Myxococcus hansupus: one gene and its partner. Each later gene encodes a partner of the first gene's protein in a complex. Links are inferred from orthologs where the notes say so. Each region holds a gene or a part of one and is shown on either strand. Other genes may lie near its edges.

Region 1 (8,426 bases):
GGGCGTCGTGCCCAGGGGCGTTTGCCCAGCGCCGCGCCACGGGGCCGGGGTCCCGTGGCGGGCGCCGTGCCCAGGGGCATTTGCCGAGCACCGCGCCACGGGGCAGGGTCCCCGTGGCTTGAAGCGGCAGTGCGCTGCGTCCGCACGCGCTCCGCCGCTGAGCGGCCTTGGCGGCGGAGCGGCCACCGAGGCGTCGAGGGCTACGCCTGCGGCAGCGCGCAGTGGCCCAAATCCCTCAGCACCTTCTTGGCCTCGGCGATGAGGTCGTGGCCGCTGGCACCCTGCGGCGCCCGGGCGACGAGCTTCATGTCCGGCGTGAGGCGGTAGAGGCCCTTGGAGCGCTGCACCAGCCCCGCCACCTTGGGGCCGTCCAGCAGCGCGTCCGCGCCCAGCGTCACCACCAGGCGGGTGGTGCCCACCTCCAGCCCGCGCAGCCGCAAATCGCGCATGTCGATTTTCAGCAGCGTCAGCTCGGACAGGTGGTCCACCTCGTCCGGGGCTTCGCCGTAGCGGTCCACCAGCTCCGCGCGCAGGTCCGTCACCTCGTCCGGGTGGCTGGCCTGGCTGAATCGCTTGTAGAAGACGAGCCGCTGGTGGACGTCGCTGACGTAGTCGTCCGGGATGAGCGCCGGCATGGGCAGCGTGACGTCCGGCTCAATCTGCATCTTGGGCGGCTGGCCCTGCATCTCCGCGACGGCCTCTTCCAGAAGCTGCGCGTACATGTCGAAGCCAATCTCCGCGATGGCACCCGACTGCTTGTCGCCCAGCAGATTGCCTGCGCCACGAATCTCCAGGTCATGACTGGCGATGGAGAAGCCCGCGCCCAGCTCGGTGAAGTTCTGGAGCACTTCCAAGCGCCGCTGCGCGTCCTTCGTCACCGCCCGCCGTGACGGCACCAGCAGGTACGCATAGGCGCGCTCCTTGGAGCGTCCCACGCGGCCTCGGAGCTGGTAGAGCTGCGCCAGTCCGAACTGGTCCGCCCGGTTCACAATCATCGTGTTGGCGCTGGAGATGTCGATGCCACTCTCGATGATGCTGGTGCACAGCAGCACCTGATACTTCTTCTCCGTGAAGGCGAGCATCACCTTCTCGAGCTGCCCCTCGCCCATCTGCCCGTGCGCCACGCCAAGGGTGACCTGGGGCACCAGCGTGCGAATCTGCGTCTCGATGGACGGCAGCGACTCCACGCGGTTGTGGACGAAGAACACCTGTCCGCCGCGCGCCACCTCGCGCTCGATGGCCTCCTTGACGACCTGGTCCTCGTACTTCATCACGAAGGTCCGGATGGCCCGGCGGTCCTGCGGCGGCGTGGCGATGATGCTCATGTCCCGCACGCCGGACATGCTCATGTGGAGCGTGCGGGGAATGGGCGTGGCCGTCAGCGTGAGCACGTCAATCTGGGAGCGCCACTTCTTGAGCGACTCCTTCTGCTTCACGCCGAAGCGCTGCTCCTCGTCGACAATCATCAGACCCAGGTCCTTGAAGGCCACCTCGCCGCCCAGCAGCTTGTGGGTGCCGATGAGGATGTCGACCTTGCCCTCCTTGGCGCGCTTGAGGATTTCACGCACCTCCGGCGCCTTCTTCAGCCCGGAGATGACCTCCACCGTGACGGGGTAGTCCTTGAAACGCTTCTTGAAGGAGAGGAAGTGCTGCTGCGCCAGCACCGTGGTGGGCACCAGCACCGCCACCTGCTTGCGGTCCAACGCGGCCTTGAAGGCGGCGCGCATGGCCACCTCCGTCTTGCCGTAGCCCACGTCGCCGCAGACGAGCCGGTCCATGGGCTCGGCCTTCTGCATGTCCGCCAGGACGTCTTCAATCGCCTTGGCCTGGTCCGGCGTCTCCTCGAACTCGAAGTCCGCTTCGAACTGGGCGTAGTACCGGTCCGGCGCGCTGAAGGCGTGGCCCGGGTGCGCCTTGCGCGCGGCGGCGATTTGCAGCAGCTCCGCCGCCATCTTGAGGAGCTGCTCCTTGACGCGCTTCTTCGTTTTCTCCCAGCTCGTGGTGCCCAGCTTGTCGAGCTGCACCTGCGTGGGGTCGCCACCGGAGAACTTCTGGATGAGCCGCATGCGGCCCACCGGCAGGTAGATTTTGTCCCGGCCCGCGTACTCCAGGACGAGGAAGTCCCCGGGCACGCCGTTGACCTCCATCTTCGTCAGGCCCGCGTAGCGGCCGATGCCGAAGTCGGTGTGGACGATGAGGTCGCCTTCCTTCAGGTCCCCGAAGCCCGAGCCGAACGCGTCCAGCTTCTTGCTGCGCCGGGGCCGCCGGCGCGCGCGCACGCCGAAGATTTCCTCATCCGCCAGCACCGCGAGCCCACCCGGCCCGTCCACGAAGCCGTGGCTCACCTCGCCCGTGAAGAGGTGCGCCCGGATGGACGGCTCGTACAGCGACGAGGCGTCCACCAACGGCTCCGTGTGCACCTTCACCACCACGTTGCGGTCCATCAGCAGCCGCTTCAGCCGGTCCGCCTGGCTCAGCGTGCCGCACGCCACCACGCAGGCCGTGCGGAGCTCCCGCCAGCGCTCCAGCCGCTCCACCAGCGGGGACAGCGCGCCCTCTTCGCCGTGGTGCGCGAGGATGGCTTCTCGCAGGTCCTGGGTGCCGCCGAAGGTGAAGTGCACCGGCGGGCGCTCCGTCTGCGCCAGCGACAGGCCGCCGCCCTCCAGGACGCGGAAGCCGCGCAGCCGCTGGTCCACGTCCTCGCGGGCAAGGAAGTGCTCCAGCGGGGGACAGGTGAGCTCCTGTCGCGCCTCGGCCGCCGCGTGGGAGCGCTCCAGCTCCTCCCACAGCGTCTCCACCGCGCGGTCCTGCCCCAGCGGGTCATCCACGTAGAAGACGGGCGCGTCGGGGCCCCAGTCGCGCAGGAAGTCGAACACCGTGGACAGCCCGCCCTCGAAGAAGCCGGGCAGCAGGCCCTCCATCCCGAAGCCAGGCAGGCCCTCGCGCAGCGTCTCCAGTTGCTCGCGCAGCTTGATGGTGGGCAGGTTGATGCGGTCGGCCACCGCGCGGGCGGCGGCCTCGGCGCGCGGGCGCGTCTCATCGGTGAGGAGCACCTCGCGCGCGGGCACCAGGTGCACGTCCTTGAGCGCGTCCACCGTGCGCTGGGACTGCGGGTCGAAGGCGCGGATGGACTCGATGGTGTCGCCGAAGAACTCCAGGCGGACGGGCTTGTCGTAGAGCGGGCTGAAGACGTCCAGCAAGTCGCCGCGCACGCTGAAGGTACCCACGTCCTCCACCAGCGGGCTGTTCTGATAGCCCATGCGCACCAGCCGGCGCGCCAGCGAGTCGCGGTCGAAGTCCTGGCCCGCGGACACCCGCGCGGACAGCGCGCGCATCATCTCCAGCGGCAGCACACGGCGGTACAGCGCGCGCACGGACAGCACCAGCGCGGGAAAGCGCGTGCCCTGGCCCACGTGGAAGAGGGCGCCCAGCCGCTCCGTCACCACGGCCGCGTCGGGGGACACCTCGTCGAAGGGGAGCGCCTCGTCGGCGGGCAGCCGCAGCACCCGGGGCTCCAGCAGGCTGCCGTGGCCTCCCAGGAAGAAGGACAGGTCGGCGGCGAGCGCGTCCGCGGCCTCCTCGTCCACGGCGACGCAGACCAGGGGCGCCTTCAGCGCGGCATGGAGGCGGGCGAGCACATGCCCGCGCGCCGCCCCCTTGAGCCCCTGCGTGCGGACGCGTTGGCCCGCTCGAAGCGCATCAACCACCTGGACGAATGGGTCGCCCGCCGCACCGCTGTCCTGCGTCTGTGTGAAGGGAGTGTCCATGAGTGGACCTTGAAGGCCCCGGCGTAATTAAAAGCCGCGCCGTGTCAGGTCAACGACGGAGCGCGCCAGGTGTCCGACGAAACAGGAGAAATCGGAAGCACTGGTTAGCTCGGGCACTGTTCAGCCACCCCGGGGACCGGTTGGCCGCACCCCTAGCTGCGGGGTTAGGGTGACTCACAACGGCAGCATCGGGGGCCACGCCGCATGTCATCTGGCCGTGGAATCAACAGGTGCCTGGGCACCGGGGAAGAAGAAGCCCCATCGTCGGAGGCGGTGGCCGTGCTGCGGAGCGTGCGCTCCGAGGTGGGCGGCATCGTCGACTTCGAATGTGCATCCGCCAATGCCCAGGCGGAGCGCTGGCTCGGGGGTGAAGCGGGCCGGCTGGTGCATCATCGGCTGTTGGAGGGCGCGCCTTGGAGCTGGGACGGCGGCCTGTTCGGCGCGTGTGTCCGCGTGGCGACGCGCCGGGTGCCGGAGGTGGTCCGGGTGTCGCGCCAGTCGACGCTGGGCACCATGTGGCTGCTGGCGCGGGTGTCGCCTTGTGATGATGGCGTGGTGCTCTTCCTGGAGGACCTCTCCGAGCGCATGGCCGCGGAGGAGGCGCTGCGCAGGGACCATGACCTGCTGCACGCGGTCATCGAGAGCGCCACCGACGCCATCTACGTGAAGGACGTGGCGGGGCGATACATCCTCATCAACCCGGCCACCGCGAACGCCTTCCACCGCGCGCCGCGCGACATCCTCGGGCGGACGGACGCGGAGCTGCTGGGGCACGAGCGCGCCGCGCCGACGTTGGAGCATGACCGCCAGGTGATGCGCTCCGGACAGACGGCCACGTACGAAGGCGCCGAAGGCGGACCGGGGACCGACCGCATCTGGCACACGACGAAGGGCGTGCTGCGCCGGGGCGACAGCACGGTGTACGGCCTCTTCGCCATCTGCCGTGACGTCACCGCCCGGCGCCGCCAGGAGCTGGAGCGCGAGGAGGAGGCGCGCTACCAGGAGCGCTTCATCGGCGTGCTGGGACACGACCTGGGCAACCCGCTGGCCGCGGTGCGGCTGTCCTCCGCGGCGCTGCTGGCCCGGGAGTCGCTGCCGCCCGAGGTCCGGCGCGTGGTGACGCGCATCGACGGGAGCGCCGAGCGGATGGCGCGGCTGGTGAAACAGTTGCTCGACTTCACCCGCGCGCGCATGGCGGGAGGCATTCCGCTGCGTCCGCATGAGGTGTGCATGGTGGACGTCTGCCACCGCATCATCGCGGAGCTGGAGCCGGCGCATCCGGAGTGCAGCGTCCGCCTGGAGGTGGACGGCGAGTCACGGGGCGTCTGGGACGAGGAGCGCCTGGGGCAGGTGTTGTCCAACCTGGTGGGCAATGCCCTGCAGCACAGTCCAGAAGGGGCGTCGGTGCGGGTCCGGCTGGCCGCGAAGGACGCGCTGTTCCAGCGGGTGGAGATTCACAACGGAGGCCCGCCCATCCCCGAGTCCCTGCGCGCCCGGCTCTTCTCGCCGTTCCACGGGGTGCCCCCGGAGCCCGGGCAGCCGAAGCCGAAGCACCAGGGCCTGGGGTTGGGGCTCTACATCGTGTCGCAAATCGTGACGGCGCACGGAGGCTGGCTCGACGTGGCGTCGTCCGCGGACACGGGGACGTGCTTCTCGGTGACGTTGCCCCGCGTCACCCGGCCGCTGGGGGGGCCGCCGGGCAAGGGCGCGTGAGGCGCGGTGCGACCGCCTAGCGGAGGCCGAACTTCACGGCGGCCTGGAGGCGGAGGACGTCGGTCAGCGCGCCGGGGTCCACCAGCTCCAGGGCGGCCTGCTGGGAGATGCCGGCGTACTGGCGCTTGCGGTAGTCCTCCTCGTCCTCCTCGCCGCCCTTGCCTCCCTTGTCGCCCTTGTCGTCACCGCCCTTGCCGTCCCCCTGGGGGCGCAGGGACAGCGGCTGGGCCGGAGACAGGCCCTTCTCGATGTGCACCGAAGACAACGCGTCCGCGCGCAGCGAGGTGAACAGGCTGGCCATGGAGAGGCAGAAGACGACCGCGACAGTGAGGTTCTTCATGGGGGGGCTCCGTTTCTCTTGAGGGGGATGACGCGGGGGTTCCAACCGAAATTCAAGGGGGCGAGGGCGCCTTCATGGTGCGGATGTATCCCACCAGTGCGTCCATCTGCGCGGGGGTAAGCGTGTCCTTGAATGACTTCATCTTGCTGTTGCGAGGGTCGCCCTCGGCGATGACCTTGCGGAGGGCGGCGTCCGTCCGGGCCCGCTGCCAGTCCGGGCGGCTCATGTCGCCGATGGACTCCTTCTGGCCCATCTTCGTCTGCGCCTTGCCGTCACCGCCGTGACACACCGCGCACTTCGCCTGCCAGACGTCGGCGGTGCTCTCCGCGCGTGCGCTGGTGGCCAGGCCCAGGGACAGCAGCAGGACGAACCGCTTCATCATCGTCGGAGGCTCCTCGCGGACGGACGGCGCACCGGGCCTCGAGGGCCCGGGGCCGAGCATACGCCGAAGCCGCGGGTTCGCACGCCGTGTCTACTGGCAGCCTGGTGTGGAGCCGTGCTTGTCACAATCCACGGAGCGTATGGACGCCGTGAGCTTGTCCGCCTGGAACACCAGCTCCGGCCGCCAGTTGGGGAGCTCGGGCGTGCCGTGGTTGCGCCGCAGCACGAGCCGCTCCGGGTCGGGCGCGTCCTCGGACGGCTCACAGGGACGTCCGTCCGCCGACCGTGGCGCGACGATGGGGGACTGGGTTCCCGTGGCGTCCACCCAACACAGCCCCACGAGCTGCGTCACGTCGAGCTGCGGCGGGATGATCAGCTCGGGGCCTGTCTCCGGGCACTCACAGCCGCCCTCGCCGCAGCGGTTGTCCAGACACGCCTCGATGGGACAGACGGTGCCCCAGGTGTCACTGCACGCCAGCGACTCCCACCGCATGCGTGTCACCTGTCGGTCGTTCTCGTCCGCGACGCGGAGGTTGAGCCGCACGGGCTGGCGGGTGGCGCGCGCCTTCTGACGCGCCTCCTGCATCATCAACACCAGCTCCCGCTGCGCGCCGCTGACGCGCTGCCGCTCGAGCATGCCCTGGAAGCTGGTGACGGAGAGGGTGGCGAAGACGCCGATGATGGCCACCACCACCATCACCTCCAACAACGTCACGCCCTGGTTGCGCGGATGCATGTCATTCCCCTTCCACGCCCACGAAGGCGAAGTTGCGCGGCGCCAGCCGGACGACGGTGTGCCGGCGTTTGAAGCCATCTTGGGGGTTGCCCCAATCGTCGATTCCGCCGCCGGCTTCGTCTCCCAGCAGCTCCACGCGCTGTGAGCGCGCGGTGATGGACAGCTCCACCAACCGCACGCGGCGCATCAGCTCGTCTCCCGCGCTGCCCGGGCCCCGGTCGGGCGGCACGGGCACGCCAGGGTCCCAGGTCCAGGTGACATGCGCGGCACACGTTCCCTGTGTGCAGGTCTCCAGCGCGGGGCGGTTCATGCCGGGGTCCGGGAAGAAGCGCACGGCCCCGTTCATGGGCGCGCCGGGGTCGACCACGCCCAGGCGGATTTGGAGCTGCTCGATGTCCTGGGACACCGGGCCGTAGGCCGCGGGTCCGGAGGGCCCATCCACATCCATCTCCAACGTGGGCCTGCCCTCCGGCCAGTTCACCCGGAAGCTCCGGCTGGAGACGGGCAGGAGGTAGATGGGGTTGGTCTCCGTGGCGTTCCAGACGCCTCCCGCGACCGCGGCGTTGGGGTGACAGTTCCCGTCCCCGGGCGAGGGCCTGCCCGGGATGCCCGGGGTCCACTCCACGCCTTCGGCCACCCGGCTCGTCACCTGTCCGATGCAGGCCCAGCCGCGCGAGGTGTTGCTGCCCGGGCGCACCACGGCGATGACCGCGTTGTCGAGGAAGGCGGGCGGCGGCCGGAGCAGCTCGGAGATGCACAGCCGGGTGTCCGCCCAGGCCGGTCCGCCGCCACCGGAGCCACAGCCCGTGAGGAGGACCATGCGGCCCGGGTCGGTCTCCCAGACGTCGAGCGCGTCCGACAACAGGTTGCCGTCGAGGGGCGGAACGAACGAGGGGTCGCCCGGGAACTCCGCGCGTGTCCGGACCGACACCGCGTAGAACACGTCGGCCGTGCCCGCGGGAAGCTGGCCGCCGGTGAGGGAGAGGCTGCCAATGCCCGCGCCCGCGCGCTGCACGCTGAACGCGAGCAGGTCCCTCGCGGCGCGCCCGGTGTTCTGGGTCTCCATGATGCGCTCTTCCATCAAGCCGCGTCGCTGCAGGTGGACGCTCACGCCAATGGCCGCGGCGAGCACCAGCATGGACAGGGTGGAGGCGACCATCAGCTCGATGAGCGTGAAGCCTCGGGGCGGCGTTGGATGCGGGCGGTTCATGGGGCCATCCGGGTCTGCAGGGCGACCGCCCGGCGAGGCGCGCCGGGCTCCTCCGCCCAGCTCACGGTGACGCGGACATTGACGACCTGGTCCAGGGGGAGCTGCGTGCCATGGGGCGCGATGACGCGGGCGAGCGCGGGCGCCCCTTGCTCACCGCCCTCGAACGGAGGGTCCACGTCCAGCATCAGGTCGTAGCGCAGGTGCGGAGGCGCGTTCGCGAGGGGCTCGAGCTCCCGCATGCGTCCGTTGGCGGACCACCACACCGGACGCACGGAGTTG
Region 2 (5,806 bases), 1.8 Mb from region 1 along the record:
GAGGCGAAGTTCTGTCCCAGGCTCTGCTGCTCCTCCATCATCGAGCCCGAGTTATCCACCACGAAGAGCACGTCCACCTTCGCCTGGGACTCCTGGAAGAAGCGGTCCGTCTGCTCCGCCTTCGTCACCCCCAGGCCCACCATGCCCACCGTGTAGACGGCGCCGTCCGCGAGCGTGAAGCGCAGCGCCGCCGTGTCCGCGCCCTCGTCCACCGGGGCGTACGTCGCCGTCAGGGGCCGCGTGCTCGCGGGCCCCAGCGTCCACGGGGCATTGCCGCCGCCGTCCACGGTGAACTCCCCCGCGTCCGCGTCGAACGCCACCTGATTCACCTGCACGGGCCCCACACACGAATTCACCGCCACCAGCTCACGCGTCCGAGGACCGCACGACAGCTTGGTGACGCCGAAGTCCAACGTCGTGGGCTGCAACGCGAAGCACCCCACCACGCCCTCGCCCTGGAGCTGCACCAGGGGATGCCCCAGCGTGGGATGGTTCACCCACGCCTCGGCCAGGCCCGTGAAGCGGCCTTCTTCCGGCGGCTTGAAGCGGATGACGAGCGACGCCTTCTTGCCGGGCTCGAGCACGCCATTCTCCACCGGCGTCGCCGTGAAGGCGCCATCCGAGCCCTGCGCGAGCTGCATCGAGGCCAGGTAGCAGGCCTCCGACCCCGTATTCCGCAGCGTCGCCCCGAGCGCCACCTCCGCGCCCACCGGCACCTTGCCGAAGTCGAGCGTCTGGGACAGCGCGTACTGGCACGGCGGGAAGACGCCCCCCTGCCCTTCGAGCGCCACCGCCTCCGTGGCCAGGGAGCCTCCGTCGCGCACCGTGACGGCGAGCTTGCCGGTGCTCACCACCGTGTTCCCCGCCTTGGGACTGAAGGTGACGCCCACCCGGACACTCTGCCCGGCGGGCACCGACACGCTGGCCGGCGCCTGCGCCAGGGTGAAGTAGCCGCCCTGGTGCGTGTCGAGCTCGAGGTCGCTCACGCTCACGCTGTCGCGGCAGCGGTTGTAGACGGTGACCTGCCGCGTCGCCGTCATGCCTTCCGCCACCGTGCCGAAAGCCAACCGCCGGGGAAGCACGGTGACGCAAGAGCCGCCGCCCTCACCCGCCAGGGCCACCTTGGGGCCCGGCGCGGTGGAGCCCTGCTCGCGCACGCCAATCTCCACCCGCCCGTCACGCACCTTGCCCACCGCCGAGGGCGTGAAGGCCACGCGCAGCTCCACCACCGCGCCCGGCGCCAGCAGGTTGTTGGCCACCACCGGCTCGTTCGAAACGCGGAAGACGCCCTCGGAGCTCTCCACCAACTGCGAACCGCTGAAGCTCAGCGGCTCCGTGCCCAGGTTGCGCACGGTGATGACCTGCTCCGCCGTGGCGCCCAGGGCCACGCGGCCGAAGTCCACGCGCAGCGGCGTCACCTCCAACTTGGACGCCACGCCGGTGCCCGTCAGCGGCACCACGGCGGGCTCGCATCCGTCACACACCACCACGTGCAGCGCCGCCTCGGCCGTGCCCAACCGGCGCGGGGCGTAGGCCACCGGAATCACCCGCGCCTCGCCCGGCGCCAGCGAAGAGGGCAATCCCTGGCCCGCGGTGAACTGGTCGGCGTCCGCGCCCTGCAGCGATAGCGACAGCGGGCTGTCCACGTCGGACGGGTTGCGCACCGTCACCTCGCGCATCTCCACGAAGCCCATGGGCACGTTGCCGAAGTCGAGCGCCTCCGGGGACACCTCGATGAAAGCCTTCACGCCACGGCCCTTCACCGGCACCCGCCCGCCGGCCTCCGCGTCCGTGAGGATCTCCACCTGCCCCTGAATCTCGCCCTCCACCCGCGGCAGGAAGTGGACTTCAATCTCCTGCTCGCCACCGGCGGGCAGGACGAAAGGCTCGAAGGGCGGGATGTCCACGTTGGGCACGCTGGAGATGGCGCCCTCCACGCGGTACGAGGCGCGGCCGGCGTTGGCGATTCGCACCTTCAGCGTCTTGGTGTGACCAAGCGCCGCCGGGCCGAAATCGATGGTCTCTGGACGGACGACGAAGGCGCTCTTCGCCTTCTGGGAGGCGGGCCGCTCACACGCCACCGCCACCACCATCGCCGCCACCAACCCCACCACCCCAAACGCCCTGCGCATGACAACCTCCCGACCCCACCGAGAGACGCCAGGAACCCACCCTGGCTCGCCTCACGGCTCCAGCGGGGGGCCCTCTGCAACCTCGGTGCCCGGTCCGCCCACAGAGGCGCGGCCCACGCATCCCCACGGCAACCGTCTGGCCTCCCAGGGAAACAACCTCCCCAGCGCGCGGAAGCTGACTCCCCAATCAAGGGCCCTTTCGGAAGTTTTTTCAGGAACTCCCGGTGCCACACAGACGAATCCTCCGCCCGGGAGGAGCAGGCAAGCGTCCGTACCGACTCCAGGGCTGCCCTGTGTCAGGACACCGCCATCCAGGCCCTGAATCCGCCCGCCTGCAGGGTCGGCAGATGTGGGATGGGCGGCGCAACCCAGGACGTTCTCCCGCATCCACCGGTGTTCCGACGTGTTTCCCCCTACCGGAACGCATATTCAGTGGTAGATCGCCCGCCCATGTCCGAGCCCGACGTCATTTCCCTCAGAGGCGCCAAGGAGCACAACCTCAAGAACGTCTCCCTGGACATCCCCAAGAAAAAGCTCGTCGTCTTCACCGGCGTGTCTGGCTCGGGCAAGAGCTCGCTCGCCTTCGACACCCTCTACGCGGAAGGCCAGCGCCGCTACGTGGAGAGTCTCTCCGCCTATGCCCGCCAGTTCCTGGGGCAGATGGAGAAGCCTAAGTACGACACCATCCGCGGCCTGTCGCCCACCATCTCCATCGAGCAGAAGGCGGCCAGCAACAACCCCCGCTCGACGGTGGGCACCGTCACGGAGGTGCACGACTACCTGCGCGTGCTCTACGCCTCCATCGGCATGCAGCACTGCCCCAACTGCGGCGTGAAGGTGGGCAAGCAGAGCGCGCAGCAGATTGTCGATGAAATCCTCAAGGCCCCCACGGGCACGAAGCTCCAGGTGCTGGCGCCGCTCGTCACGAACCGCAAGGGTGAGCACAAGGACCTGCTCGCCGAGGCGCAGAAGCGCGGCTTCTCCCGCGCGCGCATCGACGGCGTGCTCAAGAGCCTGGAGGAGCGCATCGAGCTGGACAAGAAGTCCAAGCACGACATCGCGCTCGTCATCGACCGCGTCGTGCTGAAGGCCGACGTGAAGACGCGCCTCACCGACTCCGTGGAGACGGCGCTGCGCGAGGGCAAGGGCACGCTCATCATCACCGACGAGAAGGGCACGCTCGCCTCCGACCGCGTGATGAGCGAGCTGAACGCCTGCTCGAAGTGCGGTCTGTCTTTCGGTGATTTGACGCCCGCGTCCTTCTCCTTCAACAACCCGCTGGGCATGTGCACGGACTGCAACGGCCTGGGCACGAAGCCGGAGATGGACCCGGACCTCATCGTCCCGGACACGTCACGCAGCATCCGCGACGGCGCCATTGAGCCGTGGGCCGGCAGCATGAACCGCGGCGAGGGCTGGACGGCCGACTTCGTGGAGAGCCTGGCCAAGGCCTTCAAGATTGATCTGGACGTGCCCTACGCGAAGCTGACCAAGCGCGAGAAGGACACGGTGATGTACGGCGCCAGCGGCAAGTCCTTCACCGTCGCGTGGGGCGAGGGCGGCAAGTACAAGATGGAGTGGGAGGGGCTCGTCGAGCGCATGATGCGCAACTTCAAGACGACCACCTCGGAGGCGCGCCGCACGGAGCTGCAGAAGTACTTCAGCGACAAGCCCTGCCCCTCCTGCAAGGGGGAGCGCCTGAAGCCGGAGAGCCGCGCCGTCAAGGTCCACGGGCGCTCCATCGTCGAGCTGAGCCGGCTGACCATCTCCGACTCGCTGGGCTTTTTGGGCGAGATGTCCCTGTCCGCGCACGAGCGGAAGATCGCCACCGAGCTCTTGAAGGAGATTCGCAGCCGCCTGTCCTTCCTGGTGGACGTGGGTCTGGGCTACCTGATGCTGGACCGCACCGCGTCCACGCTGTCCGGTGGCGAGAGCCAGCGCATCCGGCTGGCGTCGCAGATGGGCAGCGAGCTGACGGGCGTCATCTACATCCTGGACGAGCCCTCCATCGGACTGCACCAGCGCGACAACGGCAAGCTGCTGACGACGCTCAAGCGCCTGCGGGACTTGGGCAACTCCGTCATCGTCGTGGAGCACGACGAGGAGACGATGGAGGAGGCGGACTGGCTGGTGGACTTCGGACCCGGCGCGGGCGAGCTGGGCGGCCAGGTGGTGGCGCAGGGCACGCCGGCGGAGGTCATGGCCAACGAGGCCAGCTCCACCGGCGCCTACCTGTCCGGCCGTCAGGAAATCGAGATTCCGTCGGAGCGCCGCAAGCCGGACCCGAAGCGGAAGATCGTCATCCAGGGGGCGCAGGAGAACAACCTGAAGAACGTGGACGCGGACATCCCGCTGGGCGTCTTCACCGCCGTCACCGGCGTGTCCGGCGCGGGCAAGTCCACGCTCATCAACGAAATCCTCTTCCCCGCCCTGGCGCGGCACCTCTACGAGAGCCGCGAGACGCCGGGCAAGCACAAGGCCGTGCACGGCCTGGAGCACCTGGACAAGGTCATCGACATCGACCAGCGCCCCATTGGACGGACGCCTCGCAGCAACCCGGCCACGTACACCAAGCTGTTCGACAACATCCGCGACGTGTTCGCCATGACGCCCGAGGCGCGCGCGTTCGGCTACGGGCCGGGCCGCTTCAGCTTCAACATCAAGGGCGGCCGCTGCGAGGCGTGCGAGGGCGACGGCGTGAAGCTGGTGGAGATGCACTTCCTGGCGGACGTCTACGTCCCCTGCGAGGTGTGCGCCGGCAAGCGCTTCAACGAGGCCACCCTGCGCGTGCGCTACAAGGGCAAGAATGTCGCCGAGGTGCTCGACATGAGCGTGCGCGAGGCGATGGAGCACTTCGGCGCGCACCGCGACATCATGCGCGTGCTCCAGACGCTGCATGACGTTGGCCTGGGCTACATCCGCCTGGGACAGCCCTCCCCCACCCTGTCTGGCGGCGAGGCCCAGCGCATCAAGCTGGCGCGCGAGCTGGCGCGCGTGGCCACCGGCCGCACGCTCTACATCCTCGACGAGCCCACCACCGGCCTGCACTTCGAGGACATCCGCAAGCTGCTGGCCGTGCTCAACCGGCTGGTGGAGGCGGGCAACAGCGTGCTCGTCATCGAGCACAACCTGGACGTCATCAAGAGCGCGGACTGGCTCATCGACATGGGCCCCGAGGGCGGCGCCGGCGGCGGGCGGGTGCTCGCGGCGGGCACGCCCGAGCAGGTCGCCCAGGTCGAGGGCAGCCACACCGGCCGCTACCTGGGCCACGTGCTGACCAAGGCCCGCAAGGCCCGCGTGGGTGTGCGCGTGGACGGCCCGGCGCCCGTGATTCAGGGCGCGCGCGGCTGACGGTCCGCCGGACTGTCATTCTCCGAGAAAATGGAGCGGGGGGACGGGGGTGCCTTCATTCACCCCCATCCCCTCGCACCACCTTGGAGGAATTGACATCAAGGCAAATGATAGGGATTTTCCAATGCCTGTCAAACCCAGCCAGGCGACTTGAGTTGTATCAATAAATACACACGCCCACCGGAATGACGCAGGCAGTCTTGCGGGAGATTTCCGGCGCGGGTGCGGGCAGGGAGGCATCGCCCGGCAGGGCGGGCAGGCGACGCGCGGTGGAGTCCCGGCGTTCCGTTGGGTAGGGTGCGGCTTCTCGGAATCTAGGAGCC

Evidence for each region. Proteins that work in one complex are often made in the same cells at the same time.
Region 2: the proteins of mfd (region 1) and uvrA are in contact, whole or in part, in a crystal structure (PDB 4DFC), measured with the Escherichia coli proteins. The link is inferred for Myxococcus hansupus from one-to-one orthologs.

Annotation. Positions count from the first base shown.
Region 1 is NZ_CP012109.1:7,376,924-7,385,349, reverse strand. Bases 1-4,093 are described here. They hold mfd (transcription-repair coupling factor), read right to left. Parts: upstream 3,768-4,093; coding sequence 201-3,767; downstream 1-200. Other genes in these bases: A176_RS28865 (sensor histidine kinase), read left to right, coding at 4,041-4,093. In the rest of the region: more of A176_RS28865, read left to right, coding at 4,094-5,480; A176_RS28860 (hypothetical protein), read right to left, coding at 5,497-5,820; A176_RS28855 (c-type cytochrome), read right to left, coding at 5,873-6,202; A176_RS28850 (pilus assembly FimT family protein), read right to left, coding at 6,293-6,937; A176_RS28845 (PilW family protein), read right to left, coding at 6,939-8,147; A176_RS28840 (type IV pilus modification PilV family protein), read right to left, coding at 8,144-8,426. UniProt on the Escherichia coli protein: Couples transcription and DNA repair by recognizing RNA polymerase (RNAP) stalled at DNA lesions. Mediates ATP-dependent release of RNAP and its truncated transcript from the DNA, and recruitment of nucleotide excision repair machinery to the damaged site.
Region 2 is NZ_CP012109.1:5,539,967-5,545,772, forward strand. Bases 2,207-5,683 are described here. They hold uvrA (excinuclease ABC subunit UvrA), read left to right. Parts: upstream 2,207-2,582; coding sequence 2,583-5,483; downstream 5,484-5,683. Outside these bases: A176_RS21380 (choice-of-anchor D domain-containing protein), read right to left, coding at 1-2,132. UniProt on the Escherichia coli protein: The UvrABC repair system catalyzes the recognition and processing of DNA lesions. UvrA is an ATPase and a DNA-binding protein. A damage recognition complex composed of 2 UvrA and 2 UvrB subunits scans DNA for abnormalities.